3 regions of the Rhizobium sp. SL42 genome follow, and region 3 is predicted to be linked to each of the others. Evidence: predicted binding sites of a transcription regulator. Region 3 holds the regulator's gene; each other region holds the start of a gene.
What was found. Region 3 encodes LexA, which represses DNA repair genes until DNA is damaged. Its sites were predicted from a motif close to TGTTCNNNNTGTGTTCNG; they were not measured.
Positions count from the first base shown of each region.

Region 1 (4,512 bases), 370 kb from region 3:
CAGACGAGCATTGTTTTCGACCAGCGCGATATTGGTCTTCAGGCTGCGGCCTTCCGTGAGATGAAAGAGATTGTCGAGCAGGTACGGGGTGACCTGCTTTCCGGCGATCTCGTCCCGTTCGGCATTGGCCAGCGCGCGGCTGATGTAGATTTCCATTTCCTCGCGCGGGATCTCGTCTGCTTCGGGAACGGGGTTGGCGATCAGCATGCCGCCATCGATGCCAAGCTGTTCGCGCAGCTTCTGGAAGTTGGCGATCGCTGCAGGGCTTGTCAGATTGAGGACGCTCTTGAGGCCGGAACTGCGCGACCAGAAAGCCGGGAAATCCTCGCTGTCATAGGTGACGACCGGCACGCCACGGGTTTCAAGCACTTCAAGGGTTTTGGGAATATCGAGAATGGCCTTCGGACCGGCAGATACAACAATGACCGCCGTCCGTGCCAGTTCTTCAAGGTCGGCGGAAATGTCGAAGCTTTCTTCAGCGCCACGATGCACGCCGCCGATGCCGCCTGTTGCAAAGACATGGATGCCGGAACGATAGGCGGCGATCATCGTTGCCGCGACCGTGGTGGCGCCATTGCGGCGCTCGGCGAGCGCAAAGGCTAGGTCGGCGCGCGACAGTTTCATCACGTTGTTCATCTGGGCCAGCGCTTCCAATTGCGAAGGCTCGAGGCCGATATGCAGCACGCCATTCATCACGGCAATGGTCGCCGGCACTGCGCCCTGCTGGCGGATGATCGTTTCGACGCTCTTCGCCATGTCGAGATTGCCAGGGTAAGGCATGCCGTGGGTGATGATGGTCGATTCGAGCGCCACGATCGGCGCGCCACGCTGCTTGGCGGCGCTGACTTCGCTGGAATAGGCAATGGGCAGGAGGGGGGAGATGGAACGGTTCATTTGAGCTTCCAGATGGTTTTGCCCGTCATGGCAGGAAACGGGCCCGTGGGACAAGAGCCAACTGTGTTTCCAGCCGCTGGGGCGTGAGGTTTTCTTCAGTTGCATGCAGGGAGGCAAGGGTAATCGAGGCGGTCGCGGTTGCCTGACGAAGTGCGCCGCAAAGGTCGCCGCCGGCCAGCCGGGCGTTCAGGAAACCGGCGGCGAAGGCGTCGCCGGCGCCGGTGACGTCGGCAATCTGGGTCACCGGTGCGGGTTCGATGGCCGCCGCCGATGTCTCATCAAATGCAATCGCAATGCGCCCGCCACTGGTGACGCTGCCACCGCGCAGGCCGGCCAGACGGAGAAGCGATGGCCAGTCCTCCGGTTGTACTGCCGTCTTTCCAGTCAGGCTTTCGGCTTCGGCGACGTTGAGGAATAGGTGGTCGATCCGTGGCAGGGCCTCCCTGAGGCGAAGGACCTTTGCCGGGGATATGGCGATGGCTGACAGGCCGATGCCGCGCTGGGTTGCCTCATCGGCCAGGGCTGCGATTGTTGGCCCCGGCAGGTTGGCGTCACACAGGACATGGCGTGCAATGTCGAGGCTGTCGCGTGTGGAACGGGCCCGCAGCCGGCGCGCGCTGAACATGTCGTACAGTGCCATGTCGGCAAGGGCGATGACCAGATTGCCGTCGCGCTCGAGGATGGCGGTGTAGCTTGGCGTGGCGCGATCGAGAAAGACCACCGGGCAGTCGTCGAGGCCGGCGCGCTCTGCGGCATCCGCCACCGTCTGGCCCGCCGCGTCGCCGCCACGGGGTGCAACAAGGCGAACACGGTGTCCGAGCCGTGAAAGATTGCTGGCGGCATTGAACACGCCGCCACCCGCCTCCTCGAACCATTGGCCGGGATTGCTGGAGCCTGGTTTCGTTTCCCCGAACAGACGTCCGCGGCGATCGATATGGGCGCCGCCGATGGCCAGAATATCAAAGCTCATGCACGGCACTTTCTCACACGGATGATCCGAATCGCAAGGACATAAAAACTTCAATTTCGCAATGTAAGACACTGTTTGCAAAAGCTTTTCCAAGGTGCGGAACATTTGTCGAACATGGTTGAAAAAGCCGTTTTCTCTCAATGGCTTGAATGGCGCTTGCAAAGGTGGAACAAAAGAAGTACATACAGTCCATCGGCGGCTTCATTGCCTATGCGGCCTCAATAACCTAAAGGTGGATCAAATGGCACAGAATTCTTTGCGGTTGGTAGAGGACAAATCGGTGGATAAAAGCAAGGCATTGGAAGCGGCGCTCTCGCAGATCGAACGTTCGTTCGGCAAGGGCTCGATCATGAAGCTCGGCGCGAACGAGAGTGTGGTCGAAGTCGAGACTGTCTCGACGGGATCGCTCAGCCTCGATATTGCGCTCGGTATCGGTGGTCTGCCGAAGGGCCGAATCATTGAAATCTATGGACCGGAAAGCTCGGGCAAGACGACGCTTGCGCTGCAGACGATTGCCGAAGCGCAGAAAAAGGGCGGTATCTGCGCCTTCGTCGATGCCGAGCACGCACTGGATCCGGTCTATGCCCGCAAGCTGGGTGTCGATCTGCAGAACCTGCTGATCTCGCAGCCGGATACCGGCGAGCAGGCGCTCGAAATCACCGACACTTTGGTGCGCTCCGGCGCTGTCGATGTACTGGTTGTCGACTCTGTCGCGGCACTAACTCCGCGCGCCGAAATCGAAGGCGAGATGGGCGACAGTCTTCCGGGTCTGCAGGCGCGCCTTATGAGCCAGGCGTTGCGCAAGCTCACCGCATCGATTTCCAAGTCGAAGACTATGGTGATCTTCATCAACCAGATCCGCATGAAGATCGGCGTGATGTTCGGTTCGCCGGAAACGACCACCGGCGGCAATGCACTGAAGTTCTATGCCTCGGTTCGCCTCGACATCCGCCGCATCGGCGCGGTCAAGGATCGTGAAGAGGTTGTCGGCAACCAGACACGCGTCAAGGTCGTCAAGAACAAGATGGCACCTCCGTTCAAGCAGGTCGAATTCGACATCATGTATGGCGAAGGCGTTTCGAAGACCGGTGAGCTCGTCGATCTCGGCGTCAAGGCCGGCATTGTCGAGAAATCGGGTGCTTGGTTCTCCTACAATAGCCAACGTCTCGGCCAGGGGCGTGAAAATGCCAAGCTGTTCCTGCGTGACAATCCGGCGCTTGCGCAGGAAATCGAACTTGCACTGCGCCAGAATGCCGGTCTGATCGCAGAGAAGTTCCTGCAGAACGGTGGTCCCGACGCCAATGATGGCGATAGCGCCGAAGACTAAGTCTCGCGCTGTCCCAGATTTGAATTCAGGCCGGCCATGTTTCGAAAGAGGCATGGCCGGTTTTCTATTGCGTGGCTGGACAGCGACCATACCGGACGATAAAAGCCATTGATTTTGCGAATTGGCCGGCTTGCGGCCTGAATGAAGGGCGTGACATGAGCGGTGTAAACGACATCCGGTCGACTTTTCTCGATTACTTCAAGACGAACGGTCACGAGGTCGTATCCTCCAGCCCGCTGGTGCCGCGCAACGACCCGACATTGATGTTCACCAATGCCGGCATGGTGCAGTTCAAGAACGTTTTTACCGGTTTGGAACAGCGTCCTTATTCGCGCGCCGTAACCGCGCAGAAATGCGTGCGCGCCGGCGGCAAGCATAACGACCTGGACAATGTCGGCTATACCGCCCGTCACCATACCTTCTTCGAAATGCTCGGCAATTTCTCCTTTGGCGACTATTTCAAGGAAAATGCCATCGAGCTGGCCTGGAACCTGATCACCAAAGAATTCGGCATCGACAAGAACCGGCTGCTGGTGACCGTCTATCATACAGACGATGAAGCGCATGGCTTGTGGAAGAAGATCGCGGGCCTGACGGATGACCGGATCATTCGGATTCCGACCAGTGACAATTTCTGGGCCATGGGTGATACCGGTCCGTGCGGTCCCTGTTCCGAGATCTTTTACGATCACGGCGACCATATCTGGGGCGGACCGCCCGGTTCGCCGGAAGAGGATGGCGACCGCTTCATCGAAATCTGGAATCTCGTCTTCATGCAATACGAGCAGGTGACGAAGGAAGAACGCATCGACCTTCCCCGTCCGTCGATCGACACGGGCATGGGCCTTGAGCGCGTCGCCGCCCTGTTGCAAGGCAAGCATGACAATTATGACATCGATCTGTTCCGTTCGCTGATCGAGGCGTCTGTCGAACTGACTGGCGTCAAGGCCGAAGGCGAGCGCCGGGCCAGCCACCGGGTGATCGCGGACCACCTGCGTTCGTCGGCTTTCCTGATTGCCGATGGCGTTCTGCCTTCGAACGAGGGACGTGGTTATGTCCTGCGCCGGATCATGCGGCGGGCCATGCGCCATGCGCAGCTCCTCGGCGCGCGTGATCCGATCATCTACAAGCTGCTGCCGGTTCTCGTTCAGCAGATGGGCCGCGCCTATCCCGAGCTTGCCCGTGCAGAATCGCTGATTGCCGAGACGCTGAAACTGGAAGAGACCCGGTTCCGCAAGACCCTGGAGCGTGGCCTGTCGCTGCTTTCGGATGCGACGACCGATCTTAGTCAAGGCGATAGCCTCGACGGCGAAACCGTGTT
Region 1 is NZ_CP063397.1:2,942,946-2,947,457, reverse strand. It holds gene IM739_RS13980 (pseudouridine-5'-phosphate glycosidase) at 1-894, opposite strand, end outside; gene IM739_RS13975 (carbohydrate kinase family protein) at 920-1,864, opposite strand; gene recA (recombinase RecA) at 2,106-3,191, shown strand; gene alaS (alanine--tRNA ligase) at 3,347-4,512, shown strand, end outside.
Region 1: recA (recombinase RecA) is a predicted target of LexA. The motif match lies at 1,962-1,979, and genes of this name have one in related genera.

Region 2 (4,512 bases), 960 kb from region 3:
TATCGTTCGACCGGCCTGTTTGCCGAATTCCGCCTGCCCGGGCGTTTCTTATCTTGGGAAGAAGTGGAACCGCAGATGGACAGCCAGATGTTGCAATCGACACCTGCCAGTGCCGCGCCCGTGCTCGACTCCTCGCTGCGCATCCTTCTTGTCGAGGACCAGGTGCTGATCGCCATGGACGCCGAGATGATGCTGGCCGATGCCGGCCTGGAAAACGTCGTCACCGCGAGTTCGAGCGCCGATGCTCTGAATCGCTTGAAAAACTTCACACCGGGGATTGCCATTCTCGACATCAACCTCGGCCGCGACACCTCGGTGCCGGTTGCCGAAGAGCTGGCGCGCCGCAATATCCCCTTTGTCTTCGCCACCGGCTATGATGACCGCTCCATCGTTCCGGAAAATTTCGCCGACGTGCCCGTCGTGCGCAAACCGTATGACAGCGTTGCCTTGGTGGCCGCACTCTCCGCACGCCTGCAGGACCGTATCAACTGAGGGCTACTGGCCGCGCAACCGAGATACAAGAAAGCCGGATCCCTTGCGGGATCCGGCTTTCTTGTATCGATCTTTGGCAGATGGCGCTTATGCCAGGTAGCCTGAAATGTAGGGCCAGACTTCGATCATGCCGTGATAGATCATCGTGACGGTGACGTAGACGATGACACCGAGACCGACATAGGCAATCCAGCGATGCTTGTGCAGCAGCTTGGCCACGAAATTCGCCGCAAGGCCCATCAGCGCGATCGACAGGACAAGGCCGATCGCCAGAATCGAGGTGTGTTCCTTGGCAGCGCCGGCAACCGCCAGCACGTTGTCGAGCGACATCGACACATCGGCGATCACGATCTGGATTGCCGCCTGCATAAAGGTCTTGTCGGTGTTCAGCTCGACATCGTCGGTTTCGCCTTCGTGATGCGGCACATGTGCCGCCGCGCGAAGCTCCACCCACATCTTCCAGCACACCCAGGCCAGAAGCACGCCACCGAGCAATTGCAGGCCGACAATATTGAGAAGGTAGGCCGTGCCCAACGCAAAACCGATGCGCATGACCGTCGCGGCGATGATGCCGACGAGGATCGCCTTGTTGCGCTGGTGAGCCGGGAGACCGGCAGCAGCCAGACCGATGACGATCGCATTGTCACCCGCCAGAACCAGATCGATTGCGACGACCTGGAACATTGCCGCAAGACCTGCGGCGGTAAAGATTTCCATCATGATATTGGTTCGTCCCCACGTTCCTGATGTCGGCATCACATACAGCATGGCCGCGTGAATGAAAGATCGAAAATGCCAACAGGGGGCTGCTTCTTCACCATTCACAACGGTTCCGAAGCCATTTCGATTGCTGGCGACACGTACATTCGCTTCTACATCTTGAAACACGCAGCTTGCCCCGCTATGTTCTCTTTATGTTCCACCATAGGAGGGCAGCAATGAGGGAGTTGGAACAATTTATCATCGAGGCAAAGGCTGCCTGCTATGCCGGTGGCGGGAGCCATGCGCGAGTGCCCTGCCGCACGCGCTCGCATGACATTCTCCATGAGCGGAACGAATTCCGCTACATGGACAGCTATTTCGGCGGCACCGACTTTCTCGGCCAGGAAGTCGTCTGGATCGACGACGAACCGGTTTGGGCAATGAATTACTACGGCCGCATCACGGAACCCATGCTTCTCTGCTCGACGCGCGCCGGCACCATCATCAAATCTGCGCTAACCGCTCTTTATCGGGAGGGCCGGTTCCTTGGCGGATTCTCCTTCCAGCACGCGGACGGGGAATACATAGATGAAAGCGTCGGCGACCACCGCGGCTTCCGCGGCATCGAGCGCATCCTGGTCAACGACCGCCTCGCCTATCAACTGGATTATCAGGGTGGCATCATCAAGCCGTGAAACCCGTCTTTGCTCCATAGCGTCTGCGAACCGCCCTTGCTATTCCAGCCATTCCCGTGAAAATGCCCAAACGACAGCCAACCTACAAAAGGCGCTAGAATTTAGGCATGCCGGCACGCCAACGCATCATCCCCGTCCGCCGCGAATACAATCGTTGGGTGGCCAACCAGACGCTTGAAGACTATGCGCTTCGCTTTACCGCCAAGAGCGCGCGGCAATTCTCCTCCAGCCGGATTTCCCAGACGGCGATCGGGGCCATTTCCTTCCTCGCACTGGAGGCCATCGGCGGCACGATCACGCTCGCCTATGGCACCACCAACGCCTTTTTTGCCATTGTCGTCGCCGCGATCCTGATGCTGCTCGTCGGCGTGCCGATCAGCCGTTATGCGATCCGCCACGGCGTCGACATCGACCTGCTCACCCGCGGCGCAGGCTTCGGCTATATCGGCTCGACCATCACCTCGCTGATCTATGCCAGCTTCACCTTCATGCTCTTCGCCATCGAGGCATCGATCATGACCGGCGCGCTGCAGCTCGCCTTTGGCGTACCGCTCTGGCTCGGCTACATCATATCCGCCGTCGTTGTCCTGCCCCTTGTCACCTATGGCATCCGGCTGATCTCGAAATTCCAGCTGATCACCCAGCCGATCTGGATCGTGCTCAACATCCTGCCCTTCATCTTCATCGCCTTCCTAGACTGGGAAAAGATCGACCTCTGGCGCGCCTTCGCCGGCATCAATCACTCCAATGCCGGCATGGGCCAGACAGCCCCTTTCGATCTGGTCGAATTCGGCGCGGCCTCCGCCGTCATCCTGGCCCTGATGCCGCAGATCGGCGAACAGGTCGACTTCCTCCGCTTCCTGCCGCCGGAAGGTGCGCGCAAGCTGCACCACAGGATCGCGATCTTCCTCGCCGGCTCCGGCTGGGTGGTGCTCGGCGTGCCCAAGCTGCTCGCCGGCTCCTTCCTTGCCGTTCTGACGCTTGCAACCGGCGTGCCGGTCGGCGAGGCCGCCGATCCCTCGCAGATGTATCTCGCCGCCTTCGGCTACATGATCCCCAACGAGACCGCCGCCATGCTGCTGATGGCCGGTTTCGTGGTCATCTCGCAGCTGAAGATCAACGTGATGAACGCCTATGCCGGCTCGCTGGCCTGGTCAAACTTCTTCTCCCGCCTGACCCACAGCCATCCCGGTCGCGTCGTCTGGCTGGTGTTCAACGTGGCCATCGCCCTCCTGCTGATGGAACTCGGCATCTACGAACTGCTCGAAGAAACGCTCGGCATCTTCTCGATCATCGCCATGAGCTGGCTCTGCACCATCTCGGCCGATCTCTTCGTCAACAAACGGCTTGGCCTATCGCCGCCGGGCATCGAGTTCAAGCGCGCCCATCTCTACGACATCAACCCTGTCGGCTGCGGCACGATGTTCATGTCGGCGACCATCGCGCTCGCTGCCCATTTCGGCGCGTTCGGCTCGTTGCTCGCTTCGCTCTCGACCTTCGTCACCCTGATCGCCTTCCTCATCTCGCCGCTGATCGCCTGGTGGAGCGATGGAAAATTCTACCTGGCCCGCAAACCGCGCCAGAGCTGGAAGAACCTGACCGGCATCACCTGCTCGATCTGCGAGCATCCGTTCGAGCCGGAGGACATGGCCTGGTGCCCGGCCTACGCGGCGCCGATCTGTTCGCTCTGCTGCACGCTCGACAGCCGCTGCCACGACATGTGCAAGCCTCACGCGAGGATCAACGCCCAGGCCGCAGCCGTTGCCCGCACCTTCCTGCCCGAGGTCCTGCTCCAGCGTTTTTCAACCCGGCTTGGCCGCTATGCCTTGACCGCGGTCCTGTCGATCTCGCTGATCGGTGCGATCCTCGCGCTGATCGCCCACCAGGTGAATGTCGCCACCCCGGAAATGGCAACCGTCGTCGATCGCACCGTGCTGGTCGTCTTCTTCATCTTTGCCATCCTCGCCGGCATCGTCTCCTGGTTCTACGTGCTTGCCCATGACAGCCGCGTCGTCGCCGAAGAGGAATCCTCGCGACAGAACACGCTGCTGCTGAAGGAAATCGCCGCCCACCGCAAGACGGATGCGGCATTACAGAACGCCAAGGAGACGGCAGAGGCCGCCAACCGGGCCAAGAGCCGCTATGTCGTCGGCCTCAGCCACGAATTGCGCACGCCCCTCAACGCCGTGCTCGGTTATGCCCAGATCCTCGAGCGTGACGAGACCATTCCCGTGCCGCGCCAGTCGGCGATCAAGGTCATCCGCCGCTCCGCCGATCACCTCTCCGGCCTGATCGACGGCCTTCTGGATATCTCCAAGATCGAGGCCGGTCGGCTGCAGGTCTTCTCCAACGAGGTGAACATCCAGGATTTCCTCGACCAGCTGATCGACATGTTCGCCCCCCAGGCCGCCGCCAAGGGCCTCGTCTTCGAACACCAGCGCTCGCACAACCTGCCGCTCTATGTGCGCACCGACGAAAAACGGATCCGCCAGATCCTCGTCAACCTGCTGTCCAACGCCATCAAATTCACCGACGAGGGCGTCGTCCGTTTCGAGGTCACCTATCGCAGCCAGGTGGCGACCTTCACCGTCACCGATACCGGCCGCGGCATTGCCGAGAAAGA
Region 2 is NZ_CP063397.1:3,535,352-3,539,863, forward strand. It holds gene IM739_RS16700 (HWE histidine kinase domain-containing protein) at 1-492, shown strand, start outside; gene IM739_RS16705 (TerC family protein) at 580-1,209, opposite strand; gene IM739_RS16710 (DUF5680 domain-containing protein) at 1,431-1,889, shown strand; gene IM739_RS16715 (hybrid sensor histidine kinase/response regulator) at 1,997-4,512, shown strand, end outside.
Region 2: IM739_RS16710 (DUF5680 domain-containing protein) is a predicted target of LexA. The motif match lies at 1,397-1,414, and genes of this name have one in related genera.

Region 3 (4,512 bases):
GCCCCGCATGACGTCTATCTCGCCCGGATCAACATTCCACCAACGGAACTGGCACGGGTTCATGGCTTCACGCCGACACCCGGCATGCCGGCCGAAGTGATGATCCAGACCAACGAGCGCACCTTCTTCAACTATATCGCCAGACCGATTACCGACAGCATGTCGCGCGCCTTTTCCGAACAGTGACCCATCAGCGACCGGGGGCTACACCAACCCCGGTCCAATACTTGCGCCACAGGACAGACCGCTGCCGTGAGCCCTGTCCGCACGGACTTATCAACGCACGATGCCATCGACCCGGAACACCGCACCGTCGCTACGATTGAAGACGGTGTCTATGCCGACGGCTTTGGTGCGCCGCGGCCACCCGAGTAAATTGGCATTGGCGATTTTTTTCGCAGTCGGTCAGCAAATCACATGCAAAGTTCACGGAAATTTATCCCCTTGCGGAACACATATGGAACATATAGTGTCTGTTCTGTATTTGTTTCACCAATTGGGGCATCGCATATGCTGACGCGCAAGCAACAGGAACTGCTTCTATTCATCCATGAACGGATGAAGGAATCCGGCGTGCCTCCCTCTTTCGACGAAATGAAGGACGCACTCGATCTGGCGTCGAAATCCGGGATTCACCGGTTGATCACGGCACTGGAGGAGCGCGGCTTCATCCGCCGCCTGCCGAACAGGGCTCGAGCGCTTGAAGTCATCAAGCTGCCGGAAGCCTATACGCCGAGCCTGCAGCCACGGCGCGGCTTTGCGCCCAGCGTGATAGAAGGCAGCCTTGGCAAGACACCGCCGGCACCAGCTGCGCCGAGCAAGTCGTCCCCTGACGGCGGATCCGCATCGGTGAGCGTTCCGGTCATGGGCCGGATCGCCGCAGGTGTTCCAATCTCTGCCATCCAGAACAATACCCATGACATCACCGTACCGGCCGAGATGATCGGCTCGGGCGAGCACTATGCGCTGGAGGTCAAGGGCGATTCGATGATCGATGCCGGCATTCTCGACGGCGACACCGTGATCATCCGCAATGCATCCAACGCCAATCCCGGCGACATCGTCGTGGCCCTGGTTGACGACGAAGAGGCTACGCTGAAGCGCTTTCGCCGGCGTGGGGCATCGATCGCGCTGGAGGCGGCCAATCCGGCCTACGAGACGCGCATTTTCGGGCCAGACCGGGTGAAGATCCAGGGCAAGCTCGTCGGCCTCATCCGCCGCTATCACTGACGGGTCGTGCCGGCGTCTGCTCGTCTTTTCGGTCGCGCCATTTGGCCTGCTCTCCCCCGGTTCCGCTCCATGTTGCCAGACTACTGCTGGGAAAGCAGGTCGGCCGAATGGCTTTCGGCTTGCGAACCGTTTTGCCAATCATACAGGCGGTGACGCGTCCAGGGACGCGACGGACCGGCAAAGGAAGGGACGATCGTCAGCGTGCGGCTGGAGCGATCACGAAGGAAGATTTCGAGGGTTCCGCTACTGCGCAGACTGTCAGCCGAAATCAGCCGCGCGCCGGACCGGCAGTCGTCAAAACCCGGGCGCTGGGAAACGATGACAAGATCGGCTAGATCACAGGCGATGCCCGTCACCTCGTGGCGGTCGAGCGTGATGATGCGCCAACCGTCAAGCACGGCGGCGCAGGCGCTCTTGGTGCAGGTGAAATACCGGTTGCCGGCTGAGGCGAGAAGATCTTCGAGCCGTTGACGGGCCACAGAGATTTCCATTTCCGACAGAGGCGTGCGCCTTGGCCTGTCCGGCGAAACAGCGTCGACTGCAGGACCGGACATTGTCTGTGGCGCAATCGCGGCGGTAACGCCGAGCGCGGGCTGCCATTGATCGAAGATGAAAGCGGGCGGGCGGATGCGGTTGGTGGCGATCCGATCACCCTCCGTCGGCGTTGCTGTCGTGCCCGGCCAGAATCCTACCAACCGCCCGTCTTCACTGACGACCAGATCGGCCCTCGGCTTCTGGTTCGAAAGGGCCGCCGCCAGCAAGGTGACGGCCATCACGACGGTCCCCGCATGACGCAAAGGACTGCGCAAAAGCGTCAACAGCAGAAAACCGGCAACGGTCAGCGGCAGGAGCCAGTCCGGTTGACGCGTGAACGCGTAACCGTCACCCCATCCTGCAATCTCCCGGGCGACAAGCAGGACCCATTCGAGGCCGTAGCCCATGACAATTAGGAATGGGGCGTCGAGCCCGAGCGGCATGAGAATCATCGCAACAAAGCCTGCCGGCATCACAATCAGAGATATCAACGGCATGGCAATCAGATTGGCCTCGAGGCTGTGGGTCGAAAGCCGATGAAAATGGTTGATTGCAAATATCGCCGTCGCCAGTCCGCCGATCAGGGAGGTCGCCAACGTCCCGCCGAAAAAGCGCCCCAAGGTCGCAAGCACGACGTATTTGCGCGCGCGAAAGCGTGGAAGCAGGTGTCTGGGTCTCGATCGCCAGCCAGCGTAACCGGCGATCAGCGCCGCGGTGGCCGCAAACGACATCTGGAAACTGGGGCCCAGCACGGCAGAGGGCTGGACGATCAGGATGATGGTCGCGGCCAGAGCAAGGTTGCGCAGGCTGATCGCGGGACGGTCAACAAGCACAGCCACCAGCATGATCGAAGTCATCAGATAGGCCCTCACTGCCGAGACCTGATAACCGGAAATCAGCACATAGCCGGTTACCGCCAGAAGTGCGCCAGCCGCAGCGATCTTCTTCACCGGATAGGCCTGGGCCAAGACCGGAAACAGGCTGAGGCTGGCGCGCAGGCCGACAAAGAAGATCCCGGCAGCGAGCGCCATATTGAGGCCGGAGATCGCCGTGATATGGGCAAGGCCGGACAGACGCAGCGCTTCAGTTGCACCCTTGGACATCGACCGCCTCTCACCGGTGATGATCGATGCGGCAAATGCGCCGGGATCGCCTGGCACAACGGTTCGAATGCGGGTGGAGATCTGGTCGCGCAGCGCAAACAACTGCCGATCCAACACCTGCCAGAATTCACCCCAGTATTCGTAGCCGGTTTGCGGTCCCGATTCAGTCCATGGCGGCCCCGAAAGCGAGGGCGTGAGCCGCGGCGGAGTGACCGCCGCGGGTGGGCCGAGAAAGAAGCCAACGGCACCGATACCGGAAAAATAGCTGGCAAATGCGAAATCGTTCATTCCGGGCAGCGCGGGGCCTGACGGCGGCGACAGGCGGGCACGTCCGGTTGCCGTAGCACCAATCGGCAGCGGCTCATGGCGGCTGCGGGCAAGGATGGAGATGCGCTCGGGCGGGCGGCGCAGTTGCGGCTCAAGTGTACCCGTTAGCCGCATGACATAGCGCCATTCCCCGGCGGCTCCCGCCTCCCGACGTTCGACCACCCCGGTAACGATCGTCACCACCGGCTGGTCGAGCACAGTGGTTGCGACGCTCCGCGTCTGCCATTCCGCAAGCAGCATGCCGGCACAGAACAATGCTGCAGCGCAAAACATGGCATGTGCTGCCGATGCAGGCGCATTCTTCACCCCGATGCCGGACAACAGCACTGCAAAAATGCAGACTGTAACGGCTGCCGGTGGTGGCGCAGGGAGGACGAACCAGAGCGCGGCCCCCGTCCCGAGGCATACCGGTACGAAGTGAAAAAAATGGCCGTGGCGCGCTTCAAGCGCGAGGGCGGCCGTGCATACCGCGGGAAGCCTTTCACAGCGTGCGCGCCAGTAGATCAGAGGCGAGTTGGTCCGTCTTGCAGCGACTGCCTGCCGTTCGACCGCAGGCGACCTATCGGGCAGCGCCGCACCGCCTTGCGCGACTGCGTCGGCCATTGCGGTCTCGCTCTGCGCCAAGTCAGACACGTGCAACCCGTCCCTCGCCACTGCCGGGAAAAAGCCCCGTTAAAGCCCAGAGACTAAAGGTTTTTCATCAACAATCAATGCGTGCATAAAGGCCAGGTCGGAAAGCCTTTGCAACTTCAAACGATTAGAACCGATCGGTTCGATTGTTGCCGATTTCGCGATGCACAATTTGCCCTTTGGATAGCTTGGCATTAACTTCCGTATCATATAGCTACATCCATACGCTTAACCGATGGCGCCTTTTATCGAGACGCCGTCCCGCCAATTCCGGAGGATTAGCATGACGGACAAGAGCGCTTCTTTGAAACTCGGCGAACAGACGGTTGACCTGACCGTCAAGGGTGGAACCATCGGCCCTGACGTGATCGATATCGCTGCCCTGTACAAGCACACCGGCGCCTTCACCTACGACCCGGGCTTCACCTCGACGGCGTCGTGCGAATCCAAGATCACCTATATCGACGGCGACGAAGGCGTTCTCCTGCATCGCGGCTATCCAATCGAGCAACTGGCCGAGAAGGGCGACTTCCTGGAAGTCTGCTACCTGCTTCTCTATGGCGAACTGCCGACAGCCGCCCAGAAGAAGGACTTCGACCATCGTGTCACGCATCACACCATGGTGCATGAACAGATGAGCCGTTTCTTTACCGGCTTTCGTCGCGACGCCCATCCGATGGCGGTCATG
Region 3 is NZ_CP063397.1:2,571,471-2,575,982, reverse strand. It holds gene IM739_RS12210 (HlyD family type I secretion periplasmic adaptor subunit) at 1-186, shown strand, start outside; gene lexA (transcriptional repressor LexA) at 511-1,230, shown strand; gene IM739_RS12200 (ComEC/Rec2 family competence protein) at 1,311-3,797, opposite strand; gene gltA (citrate synthase) at 4,108-4,512, shown strand, end outside.